Regions from separate parts of the Pseudomonas sp. KH_027 genome, predicted to be linked through region 3. Evidence: predicted binding sites of a transcription regulator. Region 3 holds the regulator's gene; each other region holds the start of a gene.

Region 1 (7,815 bases), 1.3 Mb from region 3:
CGCGTGGGTCAGGTGGTCGCTGAACAGGGCTCGGTTGGGCAGCCCCGTCAGCGCATCGTGTTCGGCCTGATGGCGCAGGCGCGCCTCGCTTTCGCGCAGCTCCTGGGTCATCACCCGAGCCAGCGCCAGCGCCCGCGAGCGCCCCGTTGCCAAGACCCAGGTAAGTAACGTCAACAGCAGGCTCAGGGCGATCCCGGCAAGGCCGATCAGGCTGGAATTATCCTTACTGATGGGCCTGTCCTGTTGCGGCACCGCGCCCAGTTCCAAGGTCCAGGTGCGCCCCGCCACCTCAAGGTATTCGACCGTGTCGCTCTGGGTGACCACCCCGGCCCGGGTCGAATCGAAGAGCAGCGACTGCTCGGCCATTCTGACGTCATCGTAGATTCTGATCTGCGCCGCGCCGGCGCGCTCGCCATACAGGCTCGCCATTAGCTTGTTGATCCGCAAAGGCGCCATCACCCAACCGCTGAGATTGGCCCGACGCGCCTCCAGGGAGTCGTGCCCCAGACCCTTGGCATACACCGGCAGAAACATCACGAAACCAGGCTGCGCATCGGGCGTCTGCTCAGCGCCCACCAGCAGCGTGAGTTTGCCGGTGATGGTCGCGGCGCCGGAATCCCGCGCCTGCTCCATCGCCGCGCGGCGCGAAGGCTCGGCATAAGGGTCGAGGCCGAACAGCAACTGGTTGCGCCTGGCGAAGAGCTCCAACTGAACCACCGGCGCGTAGAACGCACGCTCACCCTCCGGCCAGATCCGATACTGCTCCAGCCCCTGTTGTCGCTGCTGAGCAACGTGCCGGGCTTTTTCCGCATGCGGCAGCCACTGCAGAAAACCAATGCCCTCGATGCCAGCAAAGTCCGCCCCCAACTGCAGGGAATCGACGTAGGTCTTGAACTCCTCACGCTCGACCTTGCCTGACGCGGCAAATAGCCCCTGCACGCCGCGCAGCACCTGCTCATAAGCCGCAATCCGCTGCTCGATGCTGCTGCTGGCCTCGCGCAAGTTGAAATCGGAACTCTCTTGCTGATCGAGCAGCGCATTGTGCTGTTCGTGCTGCCAAAGCAAGTAGGTAACCGTCAACGAAACCAGCAACGTCACTGGCGCCAGCAGTTGATAGCGCAAGCTGCCCCTGAGCGGTTTCAAAAGTTGACCATCGTTCGAGCAAGGTTCGCGGGGAAGTACTTTTCAAAAATCCGCAGCACCGTGCCGTCCGCACGCATACCCTCGACCAGTGCCCGCCATTTCGCCTGTTCGGCCAGGGAAATAGACTTCTTCGACATGATCAGGCCGTGCGGCGTGGGCGCATCACCGGTATCGATAATGCGCGTCACCTGCCTGATCGCGCCGCTTTCCACCTGAGAGTAGTCGAACGGCTCAATGATCATTCCCTGGATCCGATTCAACTCCAGGACTTCGTACAACGGCTCCAGCCGAGTCGCATAGCTGACGCGCCGCTCGGCGCTCAGGCCATCCACCAGCCGATTGGCATTCGGGCTGTAGCGGAAGCCGCGGATAACCCCCAGTTGCAGCTTGGGGTTGCTTTCGAAGTCGCTCAGTTGCTGAACCTCGGCGTCCTTGCGCACCAGCAGGTAATACTGGTTGGAAAAGTACCAGGCGAAGCCGGCGAACTCTTCCCGCGTCTCATTGCTGATCCCGGACAGGCTGAAGTCCAGCGCGCCCAACTCGATCAGCTGCCAGATCCGCGCACGCGGCAACAGGGTAACCGTGACCTTGCAACCGCTGCGCTTGATCAGCTCCGCGGCGAAGTCCTTATCGATCCCCGCATCGGTTTCCGCCGAATAGAGCAACCCGTGATCATGCAAGGCCAGGGTCATGGCCCGACTGCAATCGGGCCCCTGTGCCGCCATGACCTTGTCGATCGTACCGAGTACGAGTAAAGCCAGCGTTAGCCAAAGAAACTGCCGCATAAAGCCCCACACCTACGAACCCAGAGAGATGACGGTACGCAAACCAGTCGCTGGTTACGCCTGCTCGACCGAAATAGTAGGCCAGCCCAAGTAACTTATATGGCCGTTTGCCGCTATTTTCCAGCGCCTCGCTGTCGGCTCGTCGCGGCAGGCGACATAAACCGAGCGCATCCCCACCTTTGTGCTCGCCCACGGCCCGGACCCACCCCACGTAATATGCCCGGCCAGCGTGGCTGGCCGGGCATATTACGGATGGGCTGCACCGCTGACTGGCTGCGTCTGCGCGGTCTCGACAGCCGCCCGGCGACCCGTGAAGCGTTCAAACGGCGGCGGGCAGTACATAACCACGGAAACCTGCTCGGCAGAAAACAAAAAGCCCCCGCCATGCAGCATGGCGGGGGCTTTTTGTTTCAGCGTTGTAGCGTATTAACTGCTTTTCTTGGCAGCGCGGGTACGCTCGCTCTCACCAAGAATTTTCTTACGCAGACGGATCGACTTCGGCGTCACTTCACACAGTTCGTCTTCTTGGACGAATTCCAGAGCTTGCTCCAGGGTGAAGCGGATCGGCGGAACCAATGCGATGGTTTCGTCTTTACCGGAAGCGCGCATGTTGTCGAGCTTCTTGCCTTTGGTCGGGTTCACACCCAGGTCGTTGTCGCGGCTGTTGATGCCGACGATCTGGCCTTCGTACACGTCTTCGCCGTGGCCGAGGAACAACTTGCCACGCGCCTGCAGGGTTTCCAGCGAGTAGGTCAGCGCCTTACCGGTAGCCACCGAAACCAGTACGCCGTTCTGACGGCCGGACATATCGCCGGACTTCATCACGTCGTAACGGTCGAAGATGCTGGTCAGGATACCGGCACCGGAAGTCAGGGTCAGGAACTCGTTACGGAAACCGATCAAGCCACGGGCCGGGATGTTGTACTCAAGGCGAACGCGGCCTTTGCCATCCGGAACCATGTTGGTCAGGTCGCCTTTACGGTTACCCATTTGCTCCATCAGAGCGCCCTGGGAAACTTCTGGCACGTCGATGGTGACGTTTTCGTACGGTTCGTGCTTCACGCCGTCAACCATACGGATGATCACTTCCGGACGGCCAACACCCATTTCGAAGCCTTCGCGACGCATGGTTTCGATCAGTACCGAGAGGTGCAGCTCACCACGGCCGGAGACTTTGAACTTGTCGGCGGTGTCGCCTTCTTCAACGCGCAGGGCTACGTTGTAGAGCAGCTCTTTGTCCAGACGTTCCTTGATGTTACGGCTGGTGACGAACTTGCCTTCGCGACCGCAGAACGGCGAGTCATTGACCTGGAAGGTCATGGAAACGGTTGGCTCGTCAACGGTCAGCGGCTTCATCGCTTCAACGTTCTGTGGGTCGCACAGGGTGTCCGAGATGAACAGCTCGTCGAAGCCGCTGATGCAGACGATGTCGCCGGCAGCTGCTTCTTCAACGTCGATACGGTGCAGACCGTGGTGCCCCATCAGCTTGAGGATACGACCGTTACGCTTCTTGCCGTCAACGTCGATGGCCACAACTTGAGTGTTCGGCTTGACGCGACCACGAGCGATACGACCAACGCCGATAACACCCAGGAAGCTGTTGTAGTCCAGTGCCGAGATTTGCATCTGGAACGAACCGTCACGGTCGACTTTCGGAGCCGGTACGTGGTCGATGATCGCCTGGTACAGCGGCGTCATGTCTTCGGCCATGTTGGTGTGTTCCAGACCGGCAATACCGTTCAGCGCGGAGGCGTAAACGACTTGGAAGTCCAGCTGCTCTTCGGTGGCACCCAGGTTGTCGAACAGGTCGAAGATCTGGTCCAGAACCCAGTCCGGACGCGCACCTGGACGGTCAACCTTGTTGATGACCACGATTGGACGCAGGCCGGCTTCGAACGCCTTCTTGGTCACAAAACGGGTTTGCGGCATAGGGCCGTCTTGAGCGTCAACCAGCAGCAGAACGGAGTCAACCATCGACATTACGCGCTCAACTTCGCCGCCGAAGTCGGCGTGACCGGGGGTGTCCACGATGTTGATGTGGTAGCCGTTCCAGTTGATGGCGGTGTTTTTCGCCAGAATGGTAATACCGCGCTCTTTCTCCTGGTCGTTGGAGTCCATCACGCGTTCGTCGTTGAGCTCGCCGCGTTCCAGGGTGCCGGATTGACGCAAGAGTTTGTCTACCAGGGTGGTCTTACCATGGTCAACGTGAGCAATGATGGCGATGTTGCGTAGATTTTCGATCACTTGTGTATCTCGATCAGAGGATTCGGTTCGCCGCTAAGTTTAGGCGGCCAGTATGAATAATGAAGTGGCGGGGCAGCCCCGTCGGTCGGGGGGGCGGTGGCGGATACTGCCGCCAAACAGACCCGGCGTTTTATGCCGGACGATAAACGCGCACATTGGCATGCCCCTCGCTGAGCAAGTGGTGGGCATGCAGGCGGCTCATCACGCCTTTGTCGCAATACAGCAGGTACTGGCGGGTGATATCCAGTTCCTTGAAGCGACTGTTGAGTGCGAAGAACGGCAACGCTTGAACCTCGATGCCGTTCAGCTCCAGCGGCAGGTCTTCCTGGGCGTCCGGGTGACGGATGTCCAGCACGATCTGCCCAGGCAAGGCTTCATTCACTTCCTCGACCTGGATGTCTTCGCCCAACTCGTCGATCACCCGGTCGATCGGCACCAGGCGGGCGCGCTCAAGGGCGCGCTCCAGCACGGCCATATCGAACTGGGCCTCTTCGTAGACCACGCGGTCGGGCTTGGCGCGGGTGGTCGGGTTCACCGAAATCACTCCGCAGTATTCGGGCATGTGCTTGGCGAACTCGGCCGTACCGATCTGCGTCGCCAAGTCGATGATGTCCTGCTTGTGGCTGGCGATCAGCGGGCGCACCACCAGTTTGTCCGTAGCCCGGTCGATCACCGCGAGGTTCGGCAGGGTCTGGCTGGACACCTGGGAAATTGCCTCGCCGGTCACCAACGCGTCGATATCCAGACGATCGGCGATAGTGCTCGCGGCGCGCAGCATCATGCGCTTGAGCACCACGCCCATATAACTGTTGTCGACCTTGCCGAGGATCTCGCCGAGCACTTCCTCGAACGGCACGCTGACGAACAGCACGCGCTGCGAACGGCCGTACTTGTCCCACAGGTAGTGCGCCACCTCCATAACCCCCAGCTCATGGGCGCGCCCACCGAGGTTGAAGAAGCAGAAATGGCTGACCAGCCCGCGGCGCATCATTTGATAGGCCGCCACCGTCGAATCGAAACCGCCGGACATCAGCACCAGCGTGTGCTCGATGGCGCCCAGCGGATAACCACCGATGCCGTCATGCTGATGGTGGATGACGAACAGGCGCTGGTCACGGATTTCCATACGCACCACAACTTCCGGCTCTTTCAGCGAAATCCCGGCGGCGCCGCACTGCTGACGCAACTGGCTGCCGACATAGCGCTCGACATCCATCGAGCTGAAGCTGTGTTTGCCGGCGCGCTTGCAGCGCACGGCGAAGATCTTGCCGGGCAGCAGGTCGGCGTAATGCGCCTTGCACTTCTCGACCATGTCATCGAGGTCGGCCAGCGGGTATTCGTTCACTTCCAGAAACTGGCCGATACCCGGGGTACGGGTCAGGCGCTCGACCATCTCGCGCAGCACTTTCGGCTCGCGCACCTTGGTCTCGACGTCGAGGTTGTCCCACACGCCGTCCACCACGAGATGAGGATCCAGGTCACGCAGCACCATGCGAATATTCTTCGCCAACTGACGGATGAAGCGCTTGCGCACCGGCCGGCTTTTTATGGTGATTTCAGGGAAGACTTTAACGATAAGTTTCATGAAAACTGCGCGCGTGAGGCCAGCCGAAAAAGTGGGGGCGGGATTATAGCGGAAATTGCTCAAGGTTTAACCAGTTATTGACAACAAAGATCTTAAGCGCACCAAAACAATGCACCAGCTTTCCTTGCAGATCCATTATGGTGCACAGGATTGCCTGGCGCACAGATGCAGCCCCCGCCACGCCTGAGTTACAGGAGCGAAACCCACTTCGGGGCACTGGCATGCAATTTGCTCCCTTGTGAGGCAGGTTGCCCTGGCGGAGTATCCGCCCGGCTTCACCCGTTTATTTTGGGGGCCAACTCTTACCCTGCCCCCGTCCATCTGGAGGACACCATGTCGAAGTCGCTTCAACTCATCAAAGAACACGACGTGAAGTGGATTGATCTGCGCTTCACCGATACCAAAGGCAAGCAGCACCACGTGACCATGCCGGCCCGTGATGCAGACGACGATTTCTTCGAAATCGGCAAGATGTTCGACGGCTCCTCCATCGCCGGCTGGAAAGGCATCGAAGCCTCCGACATGATCCTGCTGCCGGATGACAGCACCGCCGTGCTCGACCCGTTCACCGAAGAGCCGACCATCATCCTGGTTTGCGACATCATCGAACCGTCGACCATGCAAGGCTATGACCGCGACCCGCGCGCCATTGCCCACCGCGCCGAGGAATACCTGAAGTCCACCGGTATCGGTGACACCGTATTCGTTGGCCCGGAACCAGAATTCTTCATCTTCGACGAAGTGAAATTCAAATCCGACATCTCCGGCTCCATGTTCAAGATCTACTCCGAACAAGGCTCCTGGATGTCCGATGCCGACATCGAAACCGGCAACAAAGGCCACCGCCCAGGCGTCAAAGGCGGCTACTTCCCGGTTCCGCCGTTCGACCACGACCACGAAATCCGTACTGCCATGTGCAACGCCATGGAAGAAATGGGTCTGGTCATCGAAGTTCACCACCACGAAGTGGCGACTGCCGGCCAGAACGAAATCGGCGTGAAGTTCAACACCCTGGTAGCCAAGGCTGACGAAGTTCAGACCCTGAAATACTGCGTGCACAACGTCGCGGACGCCTATGGCAAGACCGCTACCTTCATGCCGAAGCCGCTCTACGGTGACAACGGTTCGGGCATGCACGTGCACCTGTCCATCGCCAAAGATGGCAAGAACACCTTCGCTGGCGAAGGCTATGCCGGCCTGTCCGACACCGCCCTGTACTTCATCGGCGGCATCATCAAGCACGGCAAGGCCCTGAACGGCTTCACCAACCCGGCCACCAACTCCTACAAGCGTCTGGTTCCAGGCTTCGAAGCCCCGGTAATGCTGGCTTACTCGGCACGTAACCGTTCCGCCTCGATCCGCATCCCGTACGTTTCCAGCCCGAAAGCCCGCCGCATCGAAGCGCGCTTCCCGGATCCGGCTGCCAACCCCTACCTGTGCTTCGCTGCACTGCTGATGGCTGGCCTGGACGGTATCCAGAACAAGATCCACCCCGGCGATGCTGCCGACAAGAACCTCTACGACCTGCCACCGGAAGAAAGCAAGCTGATCCCGCAAGTGTGCGGCAGCCTGAAAGAAGCCCTGGAGGAGCTGGACAAGGGCCGTGCGTTCCTGACCAAAGGCGGCGTGTTCAGCGACGACTTCATCGATGCCTACATCGAGCTCAAGAACGAAGAAGAAATCAAAGTGCGCACCTTTGTGCACCCACTGGAATACGACCTGTACTACAGCGTCTAAACCAGCCACGCTAGCTTTAGCGTGACCCAAAGGCCTCCCCGGCGAAAACCGGGGAGGCCTTTTTATTGAGCCGAATTGCAGCTCTCGCCGGAACGGGCCATACCACAATGCTTGAGGCGCTCTCACGGGCATAGCCCGCTCCTGCAGGCCATATAACCTTTTTATTTGGCATTTTTTATTTGCTTGCGCGCACAGCTATAAATGTACGAACTTGCCAGCGCCGCCTGCCAATGCAAGGCTAAGCAACAACCCTTGCACGGGAAACCAGCCATGCGCCTCACGCTTACCTGTTTGCTGCTCGCCCTGGCCCTGCCAGCCGCC
Region 2 (7,815 bases), 860 kb from region 3:
CCGCTGACCAGCGTCGGCTGGCCAATGGTGCCGGTGCCGCGGTTGTTGGTGGTCGCCTCGGCCCGCGCCGAACCGGCAAAAGCCAGTTGGTCGGACTGCTTGAGGATGCTCTCGATATCGTTGGCGCCGCGCCGGGTCGGTTGCAGGGTGAAGCGGTCATTCGCGGCCGGCAGGCTGTCCAGCTCGACCTCGAAGCCCTGATCGACACCGGAAGCATCCGCGAACGCCAGGGTATAAGGCCCGGCACCGGACACTGTGACCGTCATGGCGGCACCATCGCTCAGGCGCCGGGCAGTGAAGTTGGTGCCGTCGTAATCGAGCCGGTAATCGCTGGTGCTCAGCTTGCTGGTGTCGGTGATATTCAGCAGCCCGGTCGCCGAACCGCTGTTGGTCGACTGCGACAGCACCCGTAACGAGGCCGCCTGAGGATCGTTGATATCGGCAAACAGGCTGCTGCCGGCGCGCCCGGAAAGATCCAAGCCCTGCCCCAACTGTTTGTTGATGGTGTCGGAGAGGGTCAGCGCCAGTTGCCCGAGGCTGTTGTAGGACTGATCGAGCGCCGTGTCCCGATAGGCCAGGAGGCCGCCGATTTCCCCACCGGAGATTTGCGCGGTGATGGTCTGGGAAACGCCGCCATTCATCAACTGCATCTGAAAGCGCGAAGGGTCGTCGCTGCCGACGACCGCACGCAGGGTCGAAGCGCTATTGCCCACCACCAGCGGCTGGCCGGTGCCAACGAAGAGGCTGACACTGCCATCGCTCTGGTCGACGGCCTGCACGCCGATCATCTCGGATATCTGGCGAATGGCCTCGTCACGCGCATCGAGCAAATCGTTCGGCTCGGCACCGCTGGCCCGCGACTTGGCAATCGCATCGTTGTAGCTGGCCACGCTGGACGCCAGCGAGTTCACCTGGGTGCTGAGGGCGCCCAACTGCTGATTGATCAGGCTGTTCTGCTTGTCCAACTGGTCGTAAAGGCTGTTGAACGAATCCGACAGCCCTTTAGCCTGAGACAGCACCGATTCGCGCGCGGCGAGCGAGGACGGATCCTGCGAAGCCGTCTGCAACGAGGTGAAAAAGCTTTTCAGCGCCGGGCTGATACCCGTGGTGCTGTTGGACAGCAGCGAGTCGAGCTGTTCGATCTGGCTCTTGAACGACTGCAACTCGCTGTTCTGGCTGGTAGCCGTGCGCAACTGGCCCGTGAGGAACTCACTGGCGAGCCGGCGCACATCGACGACCTGGCTGCCGGAGCCGATGTAGCCACCCCCGGTGAACTGGGAGATGTTGGTCTGCTGCACGGATTCCTGCCGCGAGAAGCCGGCCGTGTTCACGTTACTGATGTTATGTCCGGTCACCGCCAGGGAGGTCTGCGAAGAACGCAGCCCCGACAGTCCGATGGATAACAAATCAGCCATTTTTCATCCTCACGAACGGGGAGCGCTGTCGCTCGCCGCTATGGTCTGGTACGTCTGCATCTGCTGGGCGATTTGCATCACCTTGCGCGCGTATTGCGGGTCGGTGGCGTAGCCGGCCTCTTGCAGCTCGCGAACGAACTGCTTCGGATTGTCCGTGGCATCCAGCGCCTCGTCGTAACGACCATTGCCCTGCAGGAAGCTCACGAAGTCATTGAAGCTCTGCTGGTAGGAGTCGTAAGCACGGAAGGACGCCGACTCTTTAACCGCGGCGCCACCTTTGTATTCGGTGGTCAGAACCCGTGCCGACTCCCCTTCCCAGCCGCCATGCGCCTTGATGCCGAACAGGTTGTGGCTGCTGGAGCCATCCTGCTGGCGAATGATCGATTTACCCCAACCGGTCTCCAGGGCCGCCTGGGCCACCAGATAACGCGGATCGACGCCGATACGCTGGGAAGCCTGTTCCGCCATGGGCAGCATGGTGGCGATGAATTCGTCCTTCGACGCGAACGCCGACTTACCCGGCGCCAGCGGCGGCTGAGCAATCCGTCGACCACTGATGGCATCACTGTTGTCCAGGCTCAGCGCCGAACGCGCGACCGATGCCGGGCTCTTGGCGGGCAGCCAGTCACCCTGGGCCAGCTCACCCTTGCTGGCGCCAGTCGTGGACGTCAGTGCCTGCGCAGTGTCCGCGGGCGTGGAGACGATACCGGCAAGCAAACGATTGGTCAGCTTGCTCGGCAACGCCAGCCGGCGCTGATTGAGCAACGTGGCGTCGTCGCGCCCGACCTCCGGCACCGGCAAAGCTTTGCCGCTTGCGCTCAACGCGCTGCCGGATGACGCAGCTGCGGCGCTCTGCACGCCCGTATCGGCCGTGTGGGCAAAGGGGTTGCGGTCGCCGCTGCGACCACCGCTCTGCAGCTTCGCCATCTGCTCCACCAGCATATCCGCCAAGCCGATGCCGTTCGCCTGCCGTGACAGGGACACCGACAGTTGCTGGTCGTACATGCTCTGGTATTGCTTGGCGGTTTCGCTGTTGAGGAAGTTGCCTTCGGCAAGCACATCGTTGGCCGAGCGCATCGACTTGAGCATTTCACTGAGGAACAGCGACTCGAACTCTTGGGCGACCTTGCGCACGTTGGCTTCGCCGTCGCGGTCCTTGCCGACCTTCAACTGGCTAAGGCGATTGAGGTCGTTGTAGGCACCGGAATCTACGCTACCGGAAACGCCGGAAAACAGTCGTGAATCCATCGTAGCCTCCCTAGATCACAATCAGGTCAGCCTGGAGAGCGCCGGCTTGCTTGAGCGCCTCGAGGATGGCCATCAGGTCGGAGGGCGATGCGCCCACCTCGTTCACCGCGCGGACGATTTCATCCAGCGTGGTACCCGGACCGAACTTGAACATCGGCTTGGTTTCCTGCGTCGCATCCACCTTCGAGCGCGGCACCACGGCGGTCTGGCCGTTGGAGAAGGCGCCCGGCTGGCTGACGATGGGGTCTTCGGTGATGCTCACGGTCAGGCTGCCGTGGGTCACGGCGGCGGGCTGCACGCGCACGTTCTGACCGATGACGATGGTGCCGGTGCGCGAGTTGATGATGACTTTGGCCACCGCCTGCCCGGCATTCACTTCGATGTTTTCCAGCACGGACAGGTAGTCGACCCGCTGGCTCGGGTCCAGCGGGGCACTGACGCGCACCGAGCCACCGTCCAACGCCTGGGCCACGCCCGGGCCGAGCAGTTCGTTGATCTGGTCGACGATGTTCTTCGCCGTGGTGAAGTCCGGGCGATTGAGGTTGAGCGTCAGGCTATTGCCCTGATCGAACCCGGTCGGCACCGGCCGCTCGACCGTCGCACCGCTGGGAATGCGCCCGGCCGAGGGCACGTTGACGGTGATTTTCGAGCCGTCGCCGCCTTCGGCATCGAAGCCACCGACTACAAGATTGCCCTGGGCGATGGCGTAAACGTTGCCGTCGATGCCTTTCAGCGGCGCCATCAGCAGGCTGCCGCCACGCAGGCTCTTGGCGTTGCCGATCGAGGAAATGGTCACGTCGATGGTCTGGCCCGGCTTGGCGAACGCCGGCAGGTCGGCATGGATCGACACCGCCGCGACGTTCTTCAGCTGCACGTTGCCGCCGCCAGTCGGCACCTTGATACCGAACTGCGCCAGCATGTTGTTGAAGGTTTGCAGGGTGAACGGCGTCTGTGTGGTCTGGTCGCCACTGCCATTGAGGCCAACGACCAGGCCATAGCCGATCAACTGGTTGCTGCGCACGCCCTGGATGCTGGCCAGGTCCTTGAGCCGCTCGGCTTGCGCGGCGCTGGCAGCGAGCAACAGGCACAGGGCTGAGATCAATCGTTTCATGCTCACGCGCACCTGCTTAGAAGGGCCACAGCGGGCTTATGAAGAAACGATCGAACCAGCCCGGCTGACTGGCATCGGCAAACGCGCCGGTGCCCGAGTAGGTGATGCGGGCGTCGGCCACGCGGGTCGAGGACACGGAGTTGTCGGTGGCGATGTCGTCGGAACGGACCAGACCGGCAATTCGGACCAGCTCGTCACCGGTATTGAGGGTCATCCATTTCTCACCGCGTACCGCCAGAATGCGGTTGGGCAGCACTTCGGAGACGGTCACGGTGATCGAACCGGTCAGGCTGTTGCTTTGCCCGGCCTTGCTGTCGCCTTTGGTGTCGCGGGAACCGCTGTAACCGACGTCCAGGCTGAGGTCATCGGTCTGCAACGGGTTGAGGCTGCCGTTCGGGTTGTTCAGCGAAACGCCGCCACCGAACAGCGACGCCAGGCCGATGTTCGCCGTGCTGTCTTTCTGCAGTTGCGAGTTGGCGTTCTTGCTCGCCTGGGTGCGCTCATTGAGGGTGATGGTGATGATGTCGCCAACCCGGTAAGCCTTGCGGTCGTCGTAAAGATTGGTCTCGAACCCGGCCTGGTAGATGGAGCCGTTGCTCTGCGACGCGGGCAGCGGCGTACGCGGCAGGACCGGGGAGTAATAGGGGTCATTCGGCTTTGGCGGCGGGCTGACGCAACCTGCCAGAACCGCAATGGCCAGCAGTGGCAGAACATGGAACTGGCTCATTACAACGCACCTCGCAGCGTGAACACATTACAGCCAGGGCTGACGGGCCCTAGATTTCATCAAAGATTCTGGCTAATGAACGACAGCATCTGGTCGGCGGTGGAAATGACCTTGGAGTTCATCTCGTAGGCCCGTTGGGTGGTGATCATGTTGACCATTTCCTCGACCACGCTGACGTTGGAGTTTTCCAGGGTGTTCTGTTGCACCGTGCCCAAGCCGGTCAAGCCCGGGGTACCGACCTGCGGGGCGCCACTGGCGGCGGTTTCCAGGAACAGGTTGCCGCCAATCGCTTCCAGACCCGCCGGGTTGATGAAGTCAGCGGTCTGAATGTTGCCCAGCACCTGCGGTTGCGGGTTGCCGGCGGTGGTCACCGAGGCCGTGCCGTCTTCGCCCACGGTGAAGGTTTTGACTTCGTTCGGCAGGACAATGGCGGGCTCCAGGGGATAACCGCTGGAGGTCACCACCTGGCCGTCGGAGTTCAGGTGAAAGCTGCCGTCACGGGTATAGCCCACGGTGCCGTCGGGCATCAGGATCTGGAAGAAACCCCGGCCGTTGACGGCCATGTCCAGCGGTTGTTCGGTGGTCTGCAGGCTGCCGGCGGTGAAGACCTTCTGCGTGCCGACGATGCGCACACCGGTACCCAGCTGCAGGCCGGACGGCAGTTGGCTGTCCTGGCTGGTCTGGCCACCGGGCTGACGGCGGATCTGATAGAGCAGGTCCTGGAATTCGGCGCGATCACGCTTGAACCCCGTGGTCGACACGTTGGCCAGGTTGTTGGAAATGGTGGTCAGGTTCATGTCCTGGGCGGACAAACCGGTTTTACTGACCCACAGAGCCGGTAGCATGGTCATTCTCCTCGGGCGCCGGTTTCACGGCGGCCACGTACTGATAGTTAGCTCATCTGCAAAACACGCGCCATGGCCGACGCATCGTCCTCGGCAGTGCGCATCATCTTCACTTGCAGCTCGAATTGGCGGGACAAGGAGAGGATCGCCGTCATCTCCTCCACGGCATTCACGTTGCTGGTTTCCAGAAAGCCGGAGGTCACCCGGACTTCGGTGTCCGCCTGCAGAGCGCCTTGGCCCTTGAAGCGGATCATGCCGTCGCTGCCCTTCTCCATTTGCTTGAGATCCGGATTGACCAGCTTGAGGCGATCCACCTCGGCCAAGACATTGGGCGCCTCGCCCAAGGCCCGAATGGTGATGGTGCCGTCATCGCCGATCTCGACCTTTTGCTCCGGCGGCACGGCAATCGGCCCGCCATTGCCCATCACCGGCAAACCATTGCCGGTGCGCAGCTGGCCGAGGGAATCGATCTTCAGGCTCGCGGTCCGCACATAGGCCTCGCCGCCATCCGGCGCCTGCACCGCCAGCCAACCGTCGCCACTGACGGCGACGTCCATGCCGTTACCGGTTTCCTGCAGGGTGCCGGGGGTGAAGTCCGTGCCCGGGCGCTCGCTCATGGCGTAGACCCGTGACGGGAAACTCTCACCGAACACCTGCATCGAGCGCGCCAGCTCGAAGTCACGACGAAAGCCGTTGGTCGAGATGTTCGCCAAGTTGTTGGCGTGCGCGCGCTGGGCCAGGGTGTTCTGGCTGGCGCCCGTCATGGCGACGTACAGCATCTTGTCCATGTTTATCTCCGAGATAGGCGCTTGCCGCCTGCTGCTCTGTCAGCTACTACAAAGCAAGCGCTATGCCACTCTCGAAATAAAAACGTAAGCAGTTGAAATAAAACAAATTTTATATATAAAAAAACCCCTTTCGGGGTCTTTGAGCAACGCGAACGGCGAGTGGCTGCCGTCCGCGGCAATGCGCTTGCCGCCCGACGCCGCGGGCGGCAAGGCGCGACTCAACGCAGGTTGATGATTGTCTGGGTGACCGCGTTTTCCGTTTCGATGGTCTTGGCGTTGGCCTGGTAGTTACGCTGCGCCACGATCAGGTCGACCAGCTCCGTGGAAATGTCGACGTTCGATGCCTCCAGCGCTCCCGACTGCATGGCCCCCAGGGTGCCCGAACGCGGGGTCCCGACCACCGGCTCGCCCGAGTCGGCCGACTGCACCCAGGACGTCTTGCCGACCGGCGTCAAACCCTGGACGTTGGCGAAGTTGGCCAACACGACCTGGCCCTGGGCCTTCGACTGACCGTTGGTGTAGCGGGCAAAGATGTTGCCCTCATCGTCGATCTCCAGGCCCGACAGCTGGCCGGTGGTGTAACCGTCCTGACTGACGCTGTTGACCGCGAAGCTGCTGGAAAATTGGGTCGAGCCGCGCAGATCGATACCGATGCTGGCCGTCGCGCTCGCGCCGTTGGCACTCCAGACCGCCGGCGTGGCGCCGTTGGACTGAGCCGGCACCCAATTGTCCAGGCCCAGAACCCCGTTGGTCACCGAGAAACCACCGGTAGTGGTGAAGGTACTGGTGTCAATCTGGCCCGCACTGGTGAAGCCGACCACGGTACTCAAGGGCGCGGTCGAACCAGGAGCGGTCGGGTTGCGCCCGTCGACCAGCACATTCATGTTCCAGGTGTTGGCTGCGGTCTTGACGAAATACTGCGTCATGACATGCGCGTTGCCCTGGGAGTCATAGATGTTCACCGACGTCGACGAGTTGTAGGTGGTTGGATCGCTCGGGTCGAAGGGTGTCGTGGTCGGAACGGTGTTGGTCGAGTTCAGGTTGAAGGTCTGGGCGATCGCGGAGGTGGCCTGCGGCGCCTGATTCGCGGTCTGGATCGTCAGGTCACCGACCACGCCGTTCTGCAGCTGACCGTTGGCATCCACCGAATAGCCCTGCAGGCGATAGCCGTTGTTGTCGACGATAAAGCCCGCTTTATCCGTGCCGAAGTACCCGGCGCGGGTATAGCTGATGGCGCCGTTGTTACTGGTGACGAAGAAGCCGTTGCCATTGACCGCCATATCCAGGGCATTTTCGGTGTAATCGATGGTGCCTTGGTTATGCAGCTGGGCGACGTTGCTCATCAGCACACCGCTGCCTACCGAGTTGCTGCCCGAGCCCAGCACTGAGGCCGAATAGATATCCTGGAATTCGCCACGCGACTGCTTGAAGCCCACGGTGCCGGCGTTGGCAATATTGTTGCCAGTGATATTAAGGTCACTGGATGCGGCCTTGATGCCGCTGAGTCCGATATTGAAAGACATGGAATGCTCCTCAAACGCCGAGCCTGCCGGCAGTTATTGACCGATTACCTGAACCTTGGAAAGAGCGATGCTGCCGAGCCCGGCCAGATTGAGCGTCATTTCTGCGCCGTTCTGCCCCAGGGTCACGCTGTCCACGTTGGCCGGCAGGTTGGTGCTCA
Region 3 (7,815 bases):
GTGATCCCCGACAAAGAATATGCGCAGACCCAGCAAGCCGTTAGAATCGAGGCGGCCAACGGGGTGACCACGGCGCAAGGAATGAAAGCGTACTTGAATGACGGCAGGATGCTCCTGCTGTCCAATGTAAGAGGCCAGCATGAGGTTCGTTAACACATTGTCTCTCCGGACCCTCCCCCTACTGCTCGGTTTGAGCGCCGCACTGGCAAGCGCTAGCGCCTTGGCACTGCCGACCGACCGCGAGCAACCGATTCGCGTGCAGGCGGACAGCGCAGAACTCGATGACAAGCAAGGCGTAGCGGTCTATCGCGGCGACGTCGTCATCACCCAGGGCACCTTGAAGATCACCGGCAACACCGTGACCATCACGCAGAACGCCAGCGGCGATATCGAAGTCTTCACCGCAGTGGGCAAACCGGCCTACTACGAGCAGAAACCCTCTGCCGACAAGCAGATCGTCAAGGCCTACGGCCTGACCATCCAGTATTTCGCCGCCAACGAGCGCATCGTGCTGATCGATCAGGCCAAGGTCGTACAGGAAGGCAACACCTTCGAAGGCGAGAAAATCGTCTATGACACCCAGCGCCAGATCGTCAACGCCGGTCGCGCCACTGGCGCCAACGTGACCTCGCCACGCCCGCGTATCGACATGGTGATCCAGCCGAAGAACAAACCCGCTGAGCAGCAGGCGCAGTAATGGCCATCCTCAAAGCCCAACACCTGGCCAAGAGTTACAAGGGCCGCCAAGTCGTGCGCGACGTCAGCCTGTCGATCGAAAGCGGGCAGATCGTCGGCCTGCTGGGCCCCAACGGCGCCGGCAAGACCACCTGCTTCTACATGATTGTCGGCCTGGTCAACGCCGACCAGGGCCGTGTGCTGATCGACCAGCAGGACGTCACGCACCTGCCGATGCACGGTCGCGCCCGTGCTGGCATCGGTTATCTGCCGCAAGAAGCCTCGATCTTCCGCAAGCTTTCGGTCGCCGACAACATCATGGCGATCCTCGAGACCCGTCAGGACCTCGATCGCGCCGGCCGCCGCCAGGCCCTGGAAACCCTGCTGCAGGAATTCCATATCAGCCACATCCGCGACAACCTCGGCATGAGCCTCTCGGGTGGCGAGCGCCGCCGCGTGGAGATTGCCCGCGCCCTGGCCACCGCACCCAAGTTCATCCTGCTCGACGAGCCGTTTGCCGGCGTCGACCCGATCTCGGTCGGCGACATCAAGCAAATCATCCACCACCTCAAAGCCAAGGGCATCGGTGTACTGATCACCGATCACAACGTGCGCGAGACCCTGGATATCTGCGAAACAGCCTACATCGTCAACGATGGGCAGCTGATCGCCGAAGGCGACTCCGAAACCATCCTGGCCAACCAGCTGGTGAAAGAAGTCTACCTCGGCCACGAGTTCCGCCTGTAGTTCGCACAGCCACCCACTACGGAAAACGTGCGGGGGCTAGGCAAAACCCTCAAGGTCAGGCATATAATTTGCTTCCTGGTGGCGCTTCGGCGCCCTGTAGTGGATAGCGCATAGCATCAGCGCCGGCGAATAAGGTCCTAAGCCCCCTCCATGAAACCATCGCTAGTCCTTAAAATGGGCCAGCAGCTGACGATGACACCGCAGCTGCAACAAGCCATTCGTCTTCTCCAACTGTCCACCCTGGATCTGCAACAAGAGATCCAGGAGGCCCTGGAGTCGAATCCGATGCTCGAGCGCCAGGAAGAAGGCGACGACTTCGACAACACCGACCCGCTGGCCGATGGCGCCGAAAGCGCCCCCGCGGCGCCCAATACGGAAGAGTCCTACCAGGAAACCAGCTACCAGGAGTCTGCCCCCACGGTCGACAGCCTGGAAGAAGGCGAGTGGAACGAGCGCATCCCCAGCGAACTGCCCGTCGACACGGCCTGGGAAGATGTCTACCAGACCAGCGCCAGTAGCCTGCCGAGCAACGATGACGACGAGTGGGACTTCACCACCCGCACATCGGCTGGCGAGAGCCTGCAGAGCCATATGCTCTGGCAGCTCAACCTGGCGCCGATGTCCGACAAGGACCGCCTGATCGCCGTTACCCTGATCGACTGCATCAACAACCAAGGCTATCTGGAAGAGACCCTGCAAGAGGTCCTCGAAGCCTTCGACCCCGAATTGGATATCGAACTGGACGAAGTGGAAGCGGTGCTGCACCGCATCCAGCAGTTCGAACCCGCCGGCATCGCCGCCCGCGACCTGCGCGAATGCCTGCTGCTGCAACTGCGCCAACTGCCCGCCAAGACCCTCTGGCTGAATGAAGCCCAGCGCCTGGCCGGTGATTACCTGGACCTGCTCGGCAGCCGCGACTACAGCCAGCTGATGCGCCGCATGAAGCTCAAGGAAGACGAGCTGCGCCAGGTCATCGAGCTGATCCAGAGCCTCAACCCGCGTCCCGGCTCGCAGATCGAGTCGAGCGAGCCGGAATACGTGGTGCCGGACGTCATCGTGCGCAAGCACAACGAACGCTGGCTGGTGGAACTGAACCAGGAAGCCATGCCACGCCTGCGGGTCAATGCGCAATACGCCGGTTTTGTGAAGCGCGCCGACTCCAGCGCCGACAACACCTTCATGCGCAACCAGCTGCAGGAAGCGCGCTGGTTTATCAAGAGCCTGCAGAGCCGCAACGAAACCCTGATGAAGGTCGCCACGCAGATCGTCGAGCACCAGCGCGGCTTCCTCGACTACGGCGACGAGGCGATGAAGCCCCTGGTCCTGCATGACATTGCCGAAGCGGTGGGCATGCACGAGTCGACCATCTCGCGGGTCACCACGCAGAAATTCATGCACACACCGCGCGGCATTTACGAGCTGAAATACTTCTTCTCCAGCCACGTCAGCACCGCCGAAGGCGGCGAATGCTCGTCTACCGCGATCCGTGCGATCATCAAAAAACTGGTTGCAGCGGAAAATGCGAAAAAGCCGTTGAGTGACAGCAAGATCGCTGGTTTACTGGAAGCACAGGGCATTCAGGTGGCCCGTCGCACAGTCGCCAAATACCGCGAATCCCTCGGGATAGCGCCTTCCAGTGAACGGAAGCGGCTGATGTAACGGCTACACTGATCCAAGGCCAAAGTGTTCCGGTGGCAGGCCCGTTAGCCTGTCTCTTACACACGGCAATAAGGAGAAAGCGGTATGCAAGTCAACATCAGTGGACATCAACTGGATGTGACCGACGCCCTACGCGACTACATCGACGAAAAACTCGGACGACTGGAGCGCCACTTCGACAAGATCACCAATGTGCAGGTAACCATGGAGGTCGAGAAGCTCAAACAGAAAATCGAAGCGACCCTGCATATCGCTGGCGGCGAAGTCGTCGCCAACGCCGAACATGACGACATGTACGCGGCTATCGATCTACTCACCGACAAGCTCGACCGCCAACTCATCAAGCACAAGGAAAAGCAGCTAGGTCGCCTGCAAGGCGCCACAGCCCGCTGACACCACCCTCACCCATGATTCGACTTGAAAACATACTGACCCCCGGCCGTTCCCTGGTGAGCGTGCCGGGAGGCAGCAAAAAACGTGTACTCGAACAGATCGCCAACCTGGTCGCCCGCGAATTGCCCGACCTGGATGGACAAGACGTTTTCGAGAGCCTGGTCGCCCGCGAAAAGCTGGGCTCGACCGGCTTCGGTAACGGTATCGCCATACCCCATTGCCGCCTGCCGGGCTGCACATCGCCGATCAGCGCCTTGCTACGCCTCGACGCGCCGGTGGACTTCGACGCTATCGACGGCGCCCCGGTAGACCTGCTGTTTGTCCTGCTGGTGCCAGAGGCCGCTACCGATGAGCACTTGGAACTGCTGCGGCAGATCGCCAGCATGCTCGACCGCAGTGAAGTCCGCGAACAGCTGCGCCATGCCCCGAGCAGTGAGCGCCTGTATCAGGTGGTAGTGGACGTACAGAACGGCCGCTAGGCAGCAGAGGCTCACCATGCGCTTGATCATCGTCAGCGGCCGCTCCGGCTCCGGCAAGAGCACCGCCCTCGATGTCCTCGAGGACAACGGCTTCTACTGCATCGACAACCTGCCGGCCGTACTGCTGCCGGAACTCGCCGAACGCGCCCTGCTGCACACCGAGCTGTTGCAGCCACTGGTGGCCGTATCGATCGATGCGCGCAACCTGCCGAGTCAGCTCAAGCGCTTTCCCGAACTGCTCGATGAAGTGCGCGCCCGGCACATCCAATGCGATGTGCTGTACCTCGACGCGGATGAAGAAACCCTGCTCAAGCGTTTCTCCGAGACTCGCCGCCGTCACCCGCTGACCACCGACGAACGCTCGCTGGCCGAAGCCATTCAGGACGAAAGCGTACTGCTCGGTCCGATCATCGACCTGGCCGACCTGAAGATCGACACCACGCACCTCAACCTCTATCAGTTGCGCGACTCGCTCAAGTTGCGCCTGCTGAACAAGCCGGAACCGGGCACCGCGTTCCTGGTCGAATCCTTCGGTTTCAAGCGTGGGATGCCGGTGGATGCCGACCTGGTGTTCGATGTGCGCTGCCTGCCGAACCCCTATTGGAAACCCGAGCTGCGCGGGCATTCCGGCCTGGAGCCCGTCGTGGCGGAATACCTGGCCGCTCAGCCGGATGTCGAAGAGATGTTCCAGGACATCCACACCTACCTGATAAAGTGGCTGCCACGCTTCGCCGCCAGCAACCGCGCCTATGTCACCATCGCCATTGGTTGCACCGGCGGGCATCACCGCTCGGTGTACCTGGCCGAGCGGCTGGGCCTGGCCTTGAAAACCACCTTGAAGAATATCCAGGTTCGCCACCGCGACCTCCATTAGAAGGACTTAAGCAGCGATGCCTGCCTGTGAAATCACCATCATCAACAAGCTTGGCCTACATGCGCGCGCAGCCGCCAAGTTTGTCGGCGTGGCTGGGCGCTTTCCCTGCCAGGTGCGCGTCGGCCGTGCGCCGGAGAGCTGCGTGGACGGCAAAAGCATCATGGCGGTCATGATGCTCGCCGCCGGTAAAGGCACCGCGATCCACCTGCACACCGAAGGCGAACAGGACCACGACGCCTTGAATGCACTGATCGAACTGATCAACAACCGATTTGATGAAGGCGAATAACGGCAACCAGCCGACCACTGGAAACAGCGCCCATGAAAAAGCCCGCCAATCGGCGGGCTTTTCTTTGCCGCGAGTGCGAGGCCGGCCTCGCGACGTCTCAACTACCCGCGACCATCATCCGTTCGATCAATACCGAACCCGTGCGCACATTGCTGCGCAGTTCCAGGTCGCTACCCACCGCCAGAATCTGCTTGAACATATCGCGCAAATTGCCGGCAATCGTGACCTCCTGCACCGGGAACTGAATCTCGCCGTTCTCGACCCAGAAACCACCAGCCCCGCGCGAGTAGTCGCCGGTAACCAGATTCAAGCCCTGCCCCATCAGCTCGGTGACCAATAGCCCGCGACCCATGCGCCGGATCAGCGCAGCCTGGTCATCCTCGCCATGGGTGACGAACAGGTTATGCACGCCACCGGAGTTGGCCGTGCTGGGCAAGCCCAGCTTGCGCCCCGAATACGTCCCGAGGATGTAGGAGTGCAGTTCGCCCTGCTCGACGAACGACTTGGCATAGGTCGCCAGGCCATCGCCATCGAAGGTCGCGCTGCCCAATGCCCGCGGAATATGCGGACGCTCGTCGAGGCTCAACCACTCGGGGAACAACGGCTGGCCCAGGGCGCCTTCGAGGAACGAGGACTTGCGATACAGGTTGCCGCCGGAGATCGCCGAGAGAAAGTGGCTGAACAAGCCGGTGGCCAACTCCGCGGCAAACAGCACCGGCACCTCGCAGGTTGGCACCGGGCGCGCACCCAGGCGGCTGACCGCACGCTCGGCGGCACGCCGGCCGATACTGGCGGCATCGGCCAGGTCTTCGCCACGGCGGCTGACGTCATACCAGTAGTCGCGCTGCATCAGGCCATCCGCCTCGGCGATCATCACGCAGCTCAAACTCTGCCGGGTGCTGGCGTAGCCACCGACGAAGCCATGGCTGTTGCCATACACGCGGCAGCCCTGGTGGGTATTGAGGGTGGTGCCATCGGCGTTCTTGATCCGCTTGTCGGCGGCAAACGCCGCCGCTTCACAGCTCAGCGCCCGCTCGATGGCCTGTTCCGGGCTGATATCCCAGGCGTGATAAAGGTCCAGGTCCGGCAGGTCGCGGGCCATCAGTTCGGGGTCGGCCAGCCCGGCGCAGTCGTCCTCGGAGGCGTGCTTGGCGATGGCCAGGGCGGCGGCCACGGTTTCGCGGATTGCCGCCTCACCGCTTGCCGAGGTGCTCGCCGACCCCTTGCGCTGGCCGACATACAGGGTGATGCCGAAGCCCTGATCACGGTTGAACTCCACCGTTTCCACTTCGCCCTGGCGCACCGAGGTCGACAACCCCTGCTCCACCGACACCGCGACCTCACAGGCACTGGCGCCCTGCAGCCTGGCTTCGGCAATAATCCGGGCGACCTGTTCCTGCAATTCCGGCAGGGCCTTTGGTCCGACTACGTCTGAATTACTCATAACCTACAACTCCAGTTCTGCGGTCAGTCTCCTGACCGGGCCGGACAAGCGGCCCTCGACTCGTTATCATGGCGGCGTTTCCAACTGGATCTGCCCCATGTCTGACTATTCCGACGACTTCTCCGAAGAGAAGAGCAAAACCCAGGTCAAACGCGAGCTGCATGCTCTGGTCGACCTCGGTGAACGCCTGACCACCCTCAAGCCTGACCTGATCGCCCGCTTGCCGCTGACCGACGCCTTGCGTCGCGCCCTGGCTGAAGCGCCGAAGCATACGGCGAACATCGCCCGCAAACGGCACATTCAGTTCATCGGCAAACTGATGCGCGATCAGAACATTGACGAAATCCTGGTCCTGCTGGATCAGCTCGATGCCTCTACCCGTCAGTACAACGAACGCTTCCACGGCCTGGAACGCTGGCGCGACCGCCTGATCAGCAGCGGTGACGAGGTGCTCGACGCCTTTGTCGCCGACTACCCGCTGGCGGATCGCCAGCACCTGCGCCAACTGATCCGTCAGGCCCAGCACGAGGCGGCGCAAAGCAAACCACCTGCCGCCACCCGTAAAATCTTCAAATACATCCGCGAACTGGACGAGACCAAGCGCGGCTTGCGGTGACCACCACCCCGTCACGGTGGGTTACGGCCTGCGGCCTAACCCACCCTACGAACTTCCGCCCAATGTAGGGTGGGTTAGCCGCACAGCGGCGTAACCCCCATGGGTGCCAACGGGCCGTATGGCCAAAGGCCCAAGCCACCCTACGCGCCGGTCCCGCCGACTGTGATCGCATCGATCTTCAGCGTCGGCTGACCGACACCTACCGGCACCGACTGACCGTCCTTGCCGCAAGTGCCGACTCCGCTGTCCAGCGCCAGGTCGTTGCCGACCATCGACACCCGGCCCATGGCTTCCGGCCCGTTACCGATCAAAGTGGCCCCTTTGACCGGCGCGGTGATCTTGCCATCCTCGATCAAGTAGGCCTCGCTGGTGGAGAACACGAACTTGCCGCTGGTGATATCGACCTGACCGCCGCCAAGGTTGGCGCAGTAGATGCCCTTCTTCACCGAGGCGATGATTTCCTGCGGGTCGCTCTCGCCGGCCAACATGTAGGTGTTGGTCATCCGCGGCATCGGCAGGTGCGCGTACGACTCACGCCGGCCGTTGCCGGTCGCAGCCACGCCCATCAGCCGGGCGTTCAATTTGTCCTGCATATAACCCTTGAGCACACCGTTCTCGATCAACGTGGTGCACTGGGTC
Region 4 (7,815 bases), 1.2 Mb from region 3:
AATTCGTGGATTTGCGGGAAGTTCATGGCCGTTCATCCTTTTGCAGCATGACCGGCGGTTCAATGCACACAGCATGAGCGCGTAGCAGAGCCGGTGCAGGCCAGACATACGGGGGCGGGCAAAGCAGAAAAGCGTCGATTTCGGGGAGCAATTGCATGATCTCACAAGGCGTCGTTTCGACGCTGGCAGGCAGGTCCGGGGCGGGCCATTATACGAATGCAGGCGCAGACGACCAGCCGAGCCGTTGATATGCATCAAGAACAGCGACCGCTGACGGCAACTATAGTGATAACAGCCACTCGCAATCACTCGCAGGGAGACGATCATGCAAGCCATTCGCAGCATTCTGGTGATAATTGAGCCCGAACAACCGCAAGGTCTCGCTCTAAAGCGCGCCAAGCTGATCGCTGGAGTGACTCAGTCGCATCTGCACCTGCTGATCTGCGACAAAAAGCACGATCACTCTGCCCTACTCGCCGAACTCGGCAGCCTGCTGCAGCAGGAGGGTTACAGCGTGTCCAGCCAACAGGCCTGGCACGAAAACCTGCATCAAACCATCATCACCACGCAGCAAGCCGAAGGCTGCGGCCTGGTGATCAAGCAACACCACCCGGACAACCCGCTGAAAAAAGCCCTGCTCACCCCGGATGACTGGAAGCTGCTGCGCTACTGCCCTGGCCCGGTCCTGATGGTGAAAACGGACAAACCCTGGGCCGATGGCACTATTCTCGCCGCCATCGATGTCGGCAACTCCGACGGCGAACACCGCACGCTGCACGCCAGCATCATCAATCACGCCTATGAGATCGCCGGCCTGGCCAAGGCGCGTCTGCATGTGATCAGCGCTCACCCCTCGCCCATGCTCTCGGCAGCCGACCCGGTGTTCCAACTCAAGGAAACCATCGAAATGCGCTACCGCGAGCAGTGCCAGGCCTTCCAGATCGAGTACGACTTCAGCGACGAGCAATTGCATATCGAAGAAGGCCCGGCCGACGTGCTGATCCCCTACATGGCCCACAAGCTCAACGCGGCGGTCACGGTAATCGGCACCGTAGCGCGCACCGGCATTTCCGGCGCGCTGATCGGCAACACCGCCGAGGTGGTGCTGGACACCCTGGAAAGCGACGTCCTGGTGCTCAAGCCCGATGCGATTATCGCCCACCTGGAAGAGCTGGTCGCACAGCGCTGAACCCCGTTTTATTCAGGACGGGCCACACGCCAAACAAAAGCCGCCTGATGGCGGCTTTTGTTTGGCGTGTGGATTTCTCAATAAGGCTCAATTGCGGCGCTCCAGACCCTCCAGAAGAAAACGTGGAGCGATATAGCGCTCGTAATGGGCCTCGGACAGCAAAAAGAACTCTCGGTCGATGGCATCACGCAATTGCGGCAACGCCCAACCGCGAAACTCCGGCAGCAAGGTCATGCCATAGGCATCCAGCTGGCTGATGACGCGGGCGCCACGGGCGATGAGCTGGTAGGCCCAACAATACGCCGACTGTTCGGGAACGAAGCGGATTTTGCGCTGCTCCAGCTGCTGGCGCAGGCGAGCCGGATCGAAAACATCCAGTTTCGCCGTCATCACCTGCACCAGCAAGATTTCCAGTCGTCGCCAGACCGCACGCTTTTCCTCGTCGTTATAGAGGTTCCAGTTCACGACCTCATGGTGGAAGCGCTTGCAGCCGCGACACACCAGATCACCGTAAACCGTGGAGCAGAGGCCGACGCAAGGCGTCTTGATGCGTTGATTGGACATGGTCGGGAGGTACGGACAGAGAAAAACAGGTAGGCATCTTAGTCCTTTGTCTAATGAGGGTCACCCCAGTCTATGTGGGGCTTTGTCTTAACTTTGCTGCGGTTATCCAGTAGAATCGGCCGGCCATTCTTAGGCGTCATGTCCGTTAGAAGCTGTTTTCAAAGCGTCACGAGCACAGTTAATCCAGCAGGAACGCCGTTGACTGGGGCAGGCTCCCCTCAGATCCCCCCAGTCAGCCCTCATCTAGTTCGTCCTGCCGGCGTAAAACTTTGAAAACAGCTTCTGGATGCGTCCCGGACAACCCTATGGGACCACTGATGAGGGTAATAACTGTGCTTGAAGCCTATCGCAAACACATCGCAGAGCGTGCCGCTCAGGGTATCGTGCCCCAGCCGCTGAACGCCGAACAAACCGCAGGCCTGGTCGAGCTGCTGAAAAGCCCGCCGGCTGGCGAAGAAGAATTCCTGCTCGATCTGATCACCAACCGCGTGCCGCCAGGCGTGGATGAAGCTGCCTACGTCAAGGCCGCCTTCCTGTCGGCCCTGGCCAAAGGCGAAGTCAGCTCGCCGTTGTTGGACAAAAAGCGCGCCGTCGAACTGCTCGGCACCATGCAGGGTGGCTACAACATCGTCACCCTGGTCGACCTGCTGGACGACGCCGAACTGGCTCCGGTTGCCGCTAAAGAGCTCAAGCACACCCTGCTGATGTTCGACGCCTTCCACGACGTCGCGGAAAAAGCCAAGAACGGCAACGCCCACGCCAAGGCTGTGATGCAGTCCTGGGCCGATGGCGAGTGGTTCAAGAACCGCCCGACCCTGGCCGACAAGATCAGCCTGCGCGTGTTCAAGGTCACCGGCGAAACCAACACCGACGACCTGTCCCCGGCTCCGGATGCCTGGTCGCGTCCTGACATCCCGCTGCACGCCCTGGCCATGCTGAAAATGGCCCGCGACGGCATCGTGCCGGATGTGCAAGGCGCCATCGGCCCGATGAAGCAGATCGAAGCCATGCGCAACGACGGCTTCCCGATCGCCTACGTCGGTGACGTGGTCGGTACCGGTTCCTCGCGTAAATCGGCGACCAACTCGGTGCTGTGGTTCTTCGGCGACGACGTTCCTTACGTGCCGAACAAGCGCTCCGGCGGCTTCTGCTTCGGCAGCAAAATCGCGCCGATCTTCTACAACACCATGGAAGATGCCGGCGCACTACCGATCGAATTCGACGTCACCAACATGAACATGGGCGACGTGATCGACCTGTACCCGCATGCTGGCAAAGTCACCAAGCACAACAGCGACGAAGTCCTGACCACCTTCGAAATGAAAACCCCGGTGCTGCTCGACGAAGTCCGTGCCGGCGGTCGTATCCCGCTGATCATCGGCCGCGGCCTGACCGAGAAGGCGCGCGCCGAACTGGGTCTGCCACCGTCCGATCTGTTCAAGAAGCCGGAAGCACCGGCTGAAAGCAGCAAGGGCTTCACCCTGGCGCAGAAAATGGTCGGCAAGGCCTGCGGCGTCGCTGGCGTTCGTCCAGGCACCTACTGCGAACCGAAAATGACCACCGTCGGCTCCCAGGACACTACTGGCCCGATGACCCGTGACGAGCTGAAAGACCTGGCGTGCCTGGGCTTCTCCACCGACCTGGTGATGCAGTCGTTCTGCCACACCGCGGCCTATCCAAAGCCGATCGACGTGACCACCCACCACACCCTGCCCGACTTCATCATGACCCGCGGCGGCGTTTCCCTGCGTCCGGGCGACGGCATCATCCACAGCTGGCTGAACCGCATGCTGCTGCCGGACACCGTCGGCACCGGTGGTGACTCGCACACCCGCTTCCCGATGGGCATCTCGTTCCCGGCCGGTTCCGGTCTGGTCGCCTTCGCCGCCGCCACTGGCGTTATGCCACTGGACATGCCGGAATCGATCCTGGTGCGCTTCAAAGGTAAAATGCAACCGGGCGTCACCCTGCGCGACCTGGTGCACGCCATTCCTTACTACGCGATCCAGGCTGGCCTGCTGACCGTAGAGAAGAAAGGCAAGAAAAATGCCTTCTCCGGCCGCATTCTGGAAATCGAAGGCCTGGACAACCTGAGCATCGAACAGGCTTTCGAGCTGTCCGACGCCTCCGCCGAACGTTCGGCTGCCGGTTGCACCATCAAGCTGTCGAAAGAGTCGATCACCGAGTACCTGAGCTCCAACATCACCCTGCTGCGCTGGATGATCGGCGAAGGCTACGGCGATGCTCGTACCCTGGAACGTCGTGCCCAAGCGATGGAAGCCTGGATCGCCAACCCTGAGTTGATGGTTGCCGATGCCGACGCCGAATACGCTGAAATCATCGAGATCGACCTGGCCGAGATCAAGGAGCCGGTGCTCTGCGCGCCGAACGACCCGGACGACGCCCGCCTGCTGTCCAGCGTGGCTGGCGAGAAGATCGACGAAGTGTTCATCGGTTCGTGCATGACCAACATCGGTCACTTCCGCGCTGCCGGTAAACTGCTGGATCAGGTCAAAGGTCAGCTGCCAACCCGTCTGTGGCTGTCGCCGCCGACCAAGATGGACGCTCACCAACTGACCGAAGAGGGCTACTACGGCATCTACGGCAAGGCTGGCGCGCGCATGGAAATGCCGGGCTGCTCGCTGTGCATGGGTAACCAGGCTCGCGTTGAACCGAACGCCACCGTGGTGTCGACTTCGACCCGTAACTTCCCCAACCGTCTGGGCGATGGTGCCAACGTCTACCTGGCCTCGGCCGAGCTGGCATCGGTGGCTTCGATCCTCGGTCGCCTGCCGACCGTCGAGGAGTACATGGCCTACGCGAAAGAAATCGACACCATGGCCAGCGATGTCTACCGCTACCTGAGCTTCGACCAGATCGCCGAGTTCCGTGAAGCGGCAGCGAACGCCAACATCCCGGTGGTTCAAGCCTAAGTTACGCAACGCTGTGAAACCAACCCCGCCCTGTGCGGGGTTTGTTTTTTCCGCCGCTTGCGGGCCACACAGCCAGTGTCTAGCTTTAACACTGTGAGCCGTTATCTTGCGACGCCTCTTTCGACCACTGTGGAGCACACCATGAAGCACTGGATTCTCGCCCTTCTCTGCGCAACCAGCCTGGCCGGCTGCTCCAGCGAGTACATCATCACCACCACCGACGGCCAGATGCTGACCAGCGACGGCAAGCCACAACTGGATAAAAAGACCGGCATGCTGGAGTTCGAGGATAGCGAGGGCCGCGTTCAGCAAATCCCGCAAACCTCGGTCAAGCAGATGATCGAACGCTGAGGCAATCGACCCTGCGCAACCAGCCCCCGCCTCCGCGGGGGTTTGTTTTTCTACCTAAACCAACTGCTGGCATATCGCTTGCTTCTGTTTGTGCAACAGAACTTTCTCCAACGGCGGAGTCGGTTCATAGACAATGGCGTCGCTGCTGGTTACCTGATCGCGAGGTGGCTGGGGCGGCGCTTTTTTGTTTAACGACGGAATTGCAAACATGAGCGATGACACAAGCACTGCACGCACAGACAACCTGGCCTGGGTCGCAGGTTCCGACGCCCCGGAAAAGACGGTGCTCAACCTCGGCTTCATGGCCCTGACCGACTCCGCCTCGCTGATCGTCGCGGCCACCCAGGGCTTCGCCCAGCCTTACGGCTTGACGCTGAACCTGCAACGCCAAGCCTCCTGGGCCAGCCTGCGCGACAGGCTGCTGAGCCGCGAGCTGGATGCCGCCCAAGCGCTCTACGGCCAGGTTTACGGCATTCATCTCGGGCTCGGCGGGCCAACCTGCGAAATGGCCATTCTCATGGGGCTGTGCCAGAACGGTCAGGCCATCAACCTGTCGGAACCACTCAAACGTGCCGGCCTGAGCACTCCTGAAGCACTCGCCAGGCACGTGCTCCACGGCGGTGCAAAACTCACCTTCGCCCAGACCTTCCCGACCGGCACCCATGCCATGTGGCTCAACTACTGGCTGGCCAGCCACGGCATTCATCCCCTGCACGATGTGAACACCGTGGTCGTACCGCCCGCGCAAATGCTCGCGCACCTCAAGGCGGCCCGGATCGATGGCTTTTGCGCGGGCGGCCCCTGGGGCGCGCTGGCGGTCGATGAAGGCCAGGGCTTCACCCTCGCCACCAGCCAGATGATCTGGGCCGATCATCCGGAAAAAGTGCTCGGTGTCACCCGCGAGTTCGTCGAGCGCTACCCGAATACTGCGCGGGCGCTGACCATGGCCGTGCTCGAAGCCAGCCGGTTCATCGACGCCAGCGAAGAAAACAAACGCAGCACGGCGCAATTGATCAGCGGCAGCGAGTACATCAATGCCCCGCTCTCGGCTATCGAGCCGCGCTTTCTCGGCCAGTACCAGGACGGGCTCGGCAATGCCTGGCAAGACCGGCACCCGTTGCGCTTCCATGCCGAAGGTGTGGCGAACATGCCCTATCTGTCCGACGGCATGTGGTTCATGACCCAATTCCGCCGCTGGGGCCTGCTGCGCGATGATCCGGACTACCTCGGCATCGCCAGGCAGGTGCAGCAACTCGACCTCTACGCCGAGGCCGCCAGCGCCCTGGGCATCGCCGTACCGGCCACCGCCATGCGCAGCGCCACCCTGCTCGACGGCACAACCTGGGACGGCAGCGACCCTGCCGGCTATGCGCGCAGCTTCGCCCTGCACGCCTTGGCCGACACCCCTCAATCCCACGCCCTTTGACGGAGAATGACCTTCCTATGCTGCGCATCCTCCTGATCAACGACACCGCGAAGAAGTTCGGTCGCCTCAAAGCGGCACTGACAGAAGCCGGCTTCGAGGTGATCGACGAATCCGGCCTGACCATCGACCTGCCGGCGCGGGTCGAAGCCGTGCGCCCCGACGTGATCCTGATCGACACCGAGTCCCCCGGCCGTGACGTGATGGAGCAAGTGGTACTGGTCAGCCGCGACCAGCCACGGCCCATCGTCATGTTCACCGACGAACACGACCCCGACGTGATGCGCCAAGCCATCCAGTCCGGCGTCAGCGCATACATAGTCGAAGGCATCCAGGCCCAGCGCCTGCAACCGATTCTCGACGTCGCCATGGCCCGCTTCGAGAGCGACCAGGCCATGCGCGCGCAACTGCAGGCCCGCGACGACCAACTGGCCGAGCGCAAGCGTGTCGAGCTGGCCAAGGGCATGCTGATGAAGATGAAAAGCTGTACCGAGGAAGAGGCCTACACCCTGATGCGCCGCCAAGCCATGAGCCGACAGCAGAAGCTGATTCAGGTGGCCGAGCAGATCATCGCCATGAACGAACTGCTCGGCCCCTGAAACCCGGCAGCCTGGATGACTGCCAGACCATCCAGGCTGCCGACCGAGAAAAGCGCATAACCCTCTCGACAAGGGCCCCACCGCCCGCTTATCTTCGCTTTCGGCCACCACAGTGGCCAACGTCGCTCGGACGGTTCCGGGCGCTTACGTCTCCGAGGAAAGCATGACTGACCAAGCTTCGCGCCGCTTTGCGCGCATCGATCGTCTCCCCCCTTACGTATTCAACATCACTGCCGAACTGAAGATGGCCGCACGCCGCCGTGGCGAGGACATCATCGACCTGAGCATGGGCAACCCCGACGGCGCCACCCCACCGCACATCGTCGAAAAGCTGGTGCAAGTCGCCCAGCGTGAAGACACCCACGGCTACTCCACCTCCCGCGGCATCCCACGCCTGCGCCGCGCCATCTCGCGCTGGTATAAGGATCGCTATGACGTGGAGATCGACCCCGAACACGAGGCCATCGTCACCATCGGTTCCAAGGAGGGCCTGGCTCACCTGATGCTCGCCACCCTCGATCACGGTGATACGGTGCTGGTGCCCAACCCGAGCTACCCGATCCATATCTACGGCGCGGTGATCGCCGGCGCCCAGGTGCGTTCCGTGCCGCTGGTGCCGGGCGTGGACTTCTTCGCCGAGGTGGAACGGGCGATCCGCGAGAGCATCCCGAAACCGAAGATGATGATTCTCGGCTTCCCCTCCAACCCCACCGCCCAATGCGTGGAGCTGGACTTCTTCGAGCGCGTGGTGGCCCT

What was found. The regulator sigma-54, encoded in region 3, starts transcription at its own class of promoters, with help from an activator protein. The targets are predictions, from matches to a motif close to ANTGGCATNNANNTTGCTNT.
Region 1: a site for sigma-54 is predicted at 5,973-5,992, ahead of glnA (glutamate--ammonia ligase). Genes of this name have one in related genera too.
Region 2: a site for sigma-54 is predicted at 6,185-6,204, ahead of AC3IYG_RS14190 (flagellar basal body rod protein FlgF). Genes of this name have one in related genera too.
Region 4: a site for sigma-54 is predicted at 5,103-5,122, ahead of AC3IYG_RS12495 (CmpA/NrtA family ABC transporter substrate-binding protein). Genes of this name have one in related genera too.

Annotation. Positions count from the first base shown of each region.
Region 1 is NZ_CM174470.1:380,381-388,195, reverse strand. Features, by position in the region: gene AC3IYG_RS01885 (CHASE domain-containing protein) at 1-1,143, opposite strand, end outside; gene AC3IYG_RS01880 (substrate-binding periplasmic protein) at 1,140-1,928, opposite strand; gene typA (translational GTPase TypA) at 2,355-4,172, opposite strand; gene thiI (tRNA uracil 4-sulfurtransferase ThiI) at 4,303-5,757, opposite strand; gene glnA (glutamate--ammonia ligase) at 6,091-7,494, shown strand; gene AC3IYG_RS01860 (DUF4124 domain-containing protein) at 7,765-7,815, shown strand, end outside.
Region 2 is NZ_CM174470.1:3,017,290-3,025,104, forward strand. Features, by position in the region: gene flgK (flagellar hook-associated protein FlgK) at 1-1,415, opposite strand, end outside; gene flgJ (flagellar assembly peptidoglycan hydrolase FlgJ) at 1,425-2,663, opposite strand; gene AC3IYG_RS14175 (flagellar basal body P-ring protein FlgI) at 2,674-3,774, opposite strand; gene flgH (flagellar basal body L-ring protein FlgH) at 3,791-4,501, opposite strand; gene flgG (flagellar basal-body rod protein FlgG) at 4,561-5,346, opposite strand; gene AC3IYG_RS14190 (flagellar basal body rod protein FlgF) at 5,394-6,134, opposite strand; gene flgE (flagellar hook protein FlgE) at 6,353-7,657, opposite strand; gene flgD (flagellar hook assembly protein FlgD) at 7,691-7,815, opposite strand, start outside.
Region 3 is NZ_CM174470.1:3,879,373-3,887,187, forward strand. Features, by position in the region: gene lptC (LPS export ABC transporter periplasmic protein LptC) at 1-153, shown strand, start outside; gene lptA (lipopolysaccharide transport periplasmic protein LptA) at 140-697, shown strand; gene lptB (LPS export ABC transporter ATP-binding protein) at 697-1,422, shown strand; gene AC3IYG_RS18170 (RNA polymerase factor sigma-54) at 1,573-3,081, shown strand; gene hpf (ribosome hibernation-promoting factor, HPF/YfiA family) at 3,166-3,474, shown strand; gene ptsN (PTS IIA-like nitrogen regulatory protein PtsN) at 3,489-3,953, shown strand; gene rapZ (RNase adapter RapZ) at 3,970-4,827, shown strand; gene AC3IYG_RS18190 (HPr family phosphocarrier protein) at 4,844-5,116, shown strand; gene pmbA (metalloprotease PmbA) at 5,214-6,560, opposite strand; gene yjgA (ribosome biogenesis factor YjgA) at 6,658-7,176, shown strand; gene tldD (metalloprotease TldD) at 7,317-7,815, opposite strand, start outside.
Region 4 is NZ_CM174470.1:2,646,947-2,654,761, forward strand. Features, by position in the region: gene AC3IYG_RS12470 (MiaE family protein) at 1-26, opposite strand, end outside; gene AC3IYG_RS12475 (universal stress protein) at 326-1,189, shown strand; gene AC3IYG_RS12480 (DUF1289 domain-containing protein) at 1,277-1,753, opposite strand; gene acnB (bifunctional aconitate hydratase 2/2-methylisocitrate dehydratase) at 2,086-4,686, shown strand; gene AC3IYG_RS12490 (YgdI/YgdR family lipoprotein) at 4,828-5,037, shown strand; gene AC3IYG_RS12495 (CmpA/NrtA family ABC transporter substrate-binding protein) at 5,246-6,463, shown strand; gene AC3IYG_RS12500 (ANTAR domain-containing response regulator) at 6,481-7,059, shown strand; gene alaC (alanine transaminase) at 7,223-7,815, shown strand, end outside.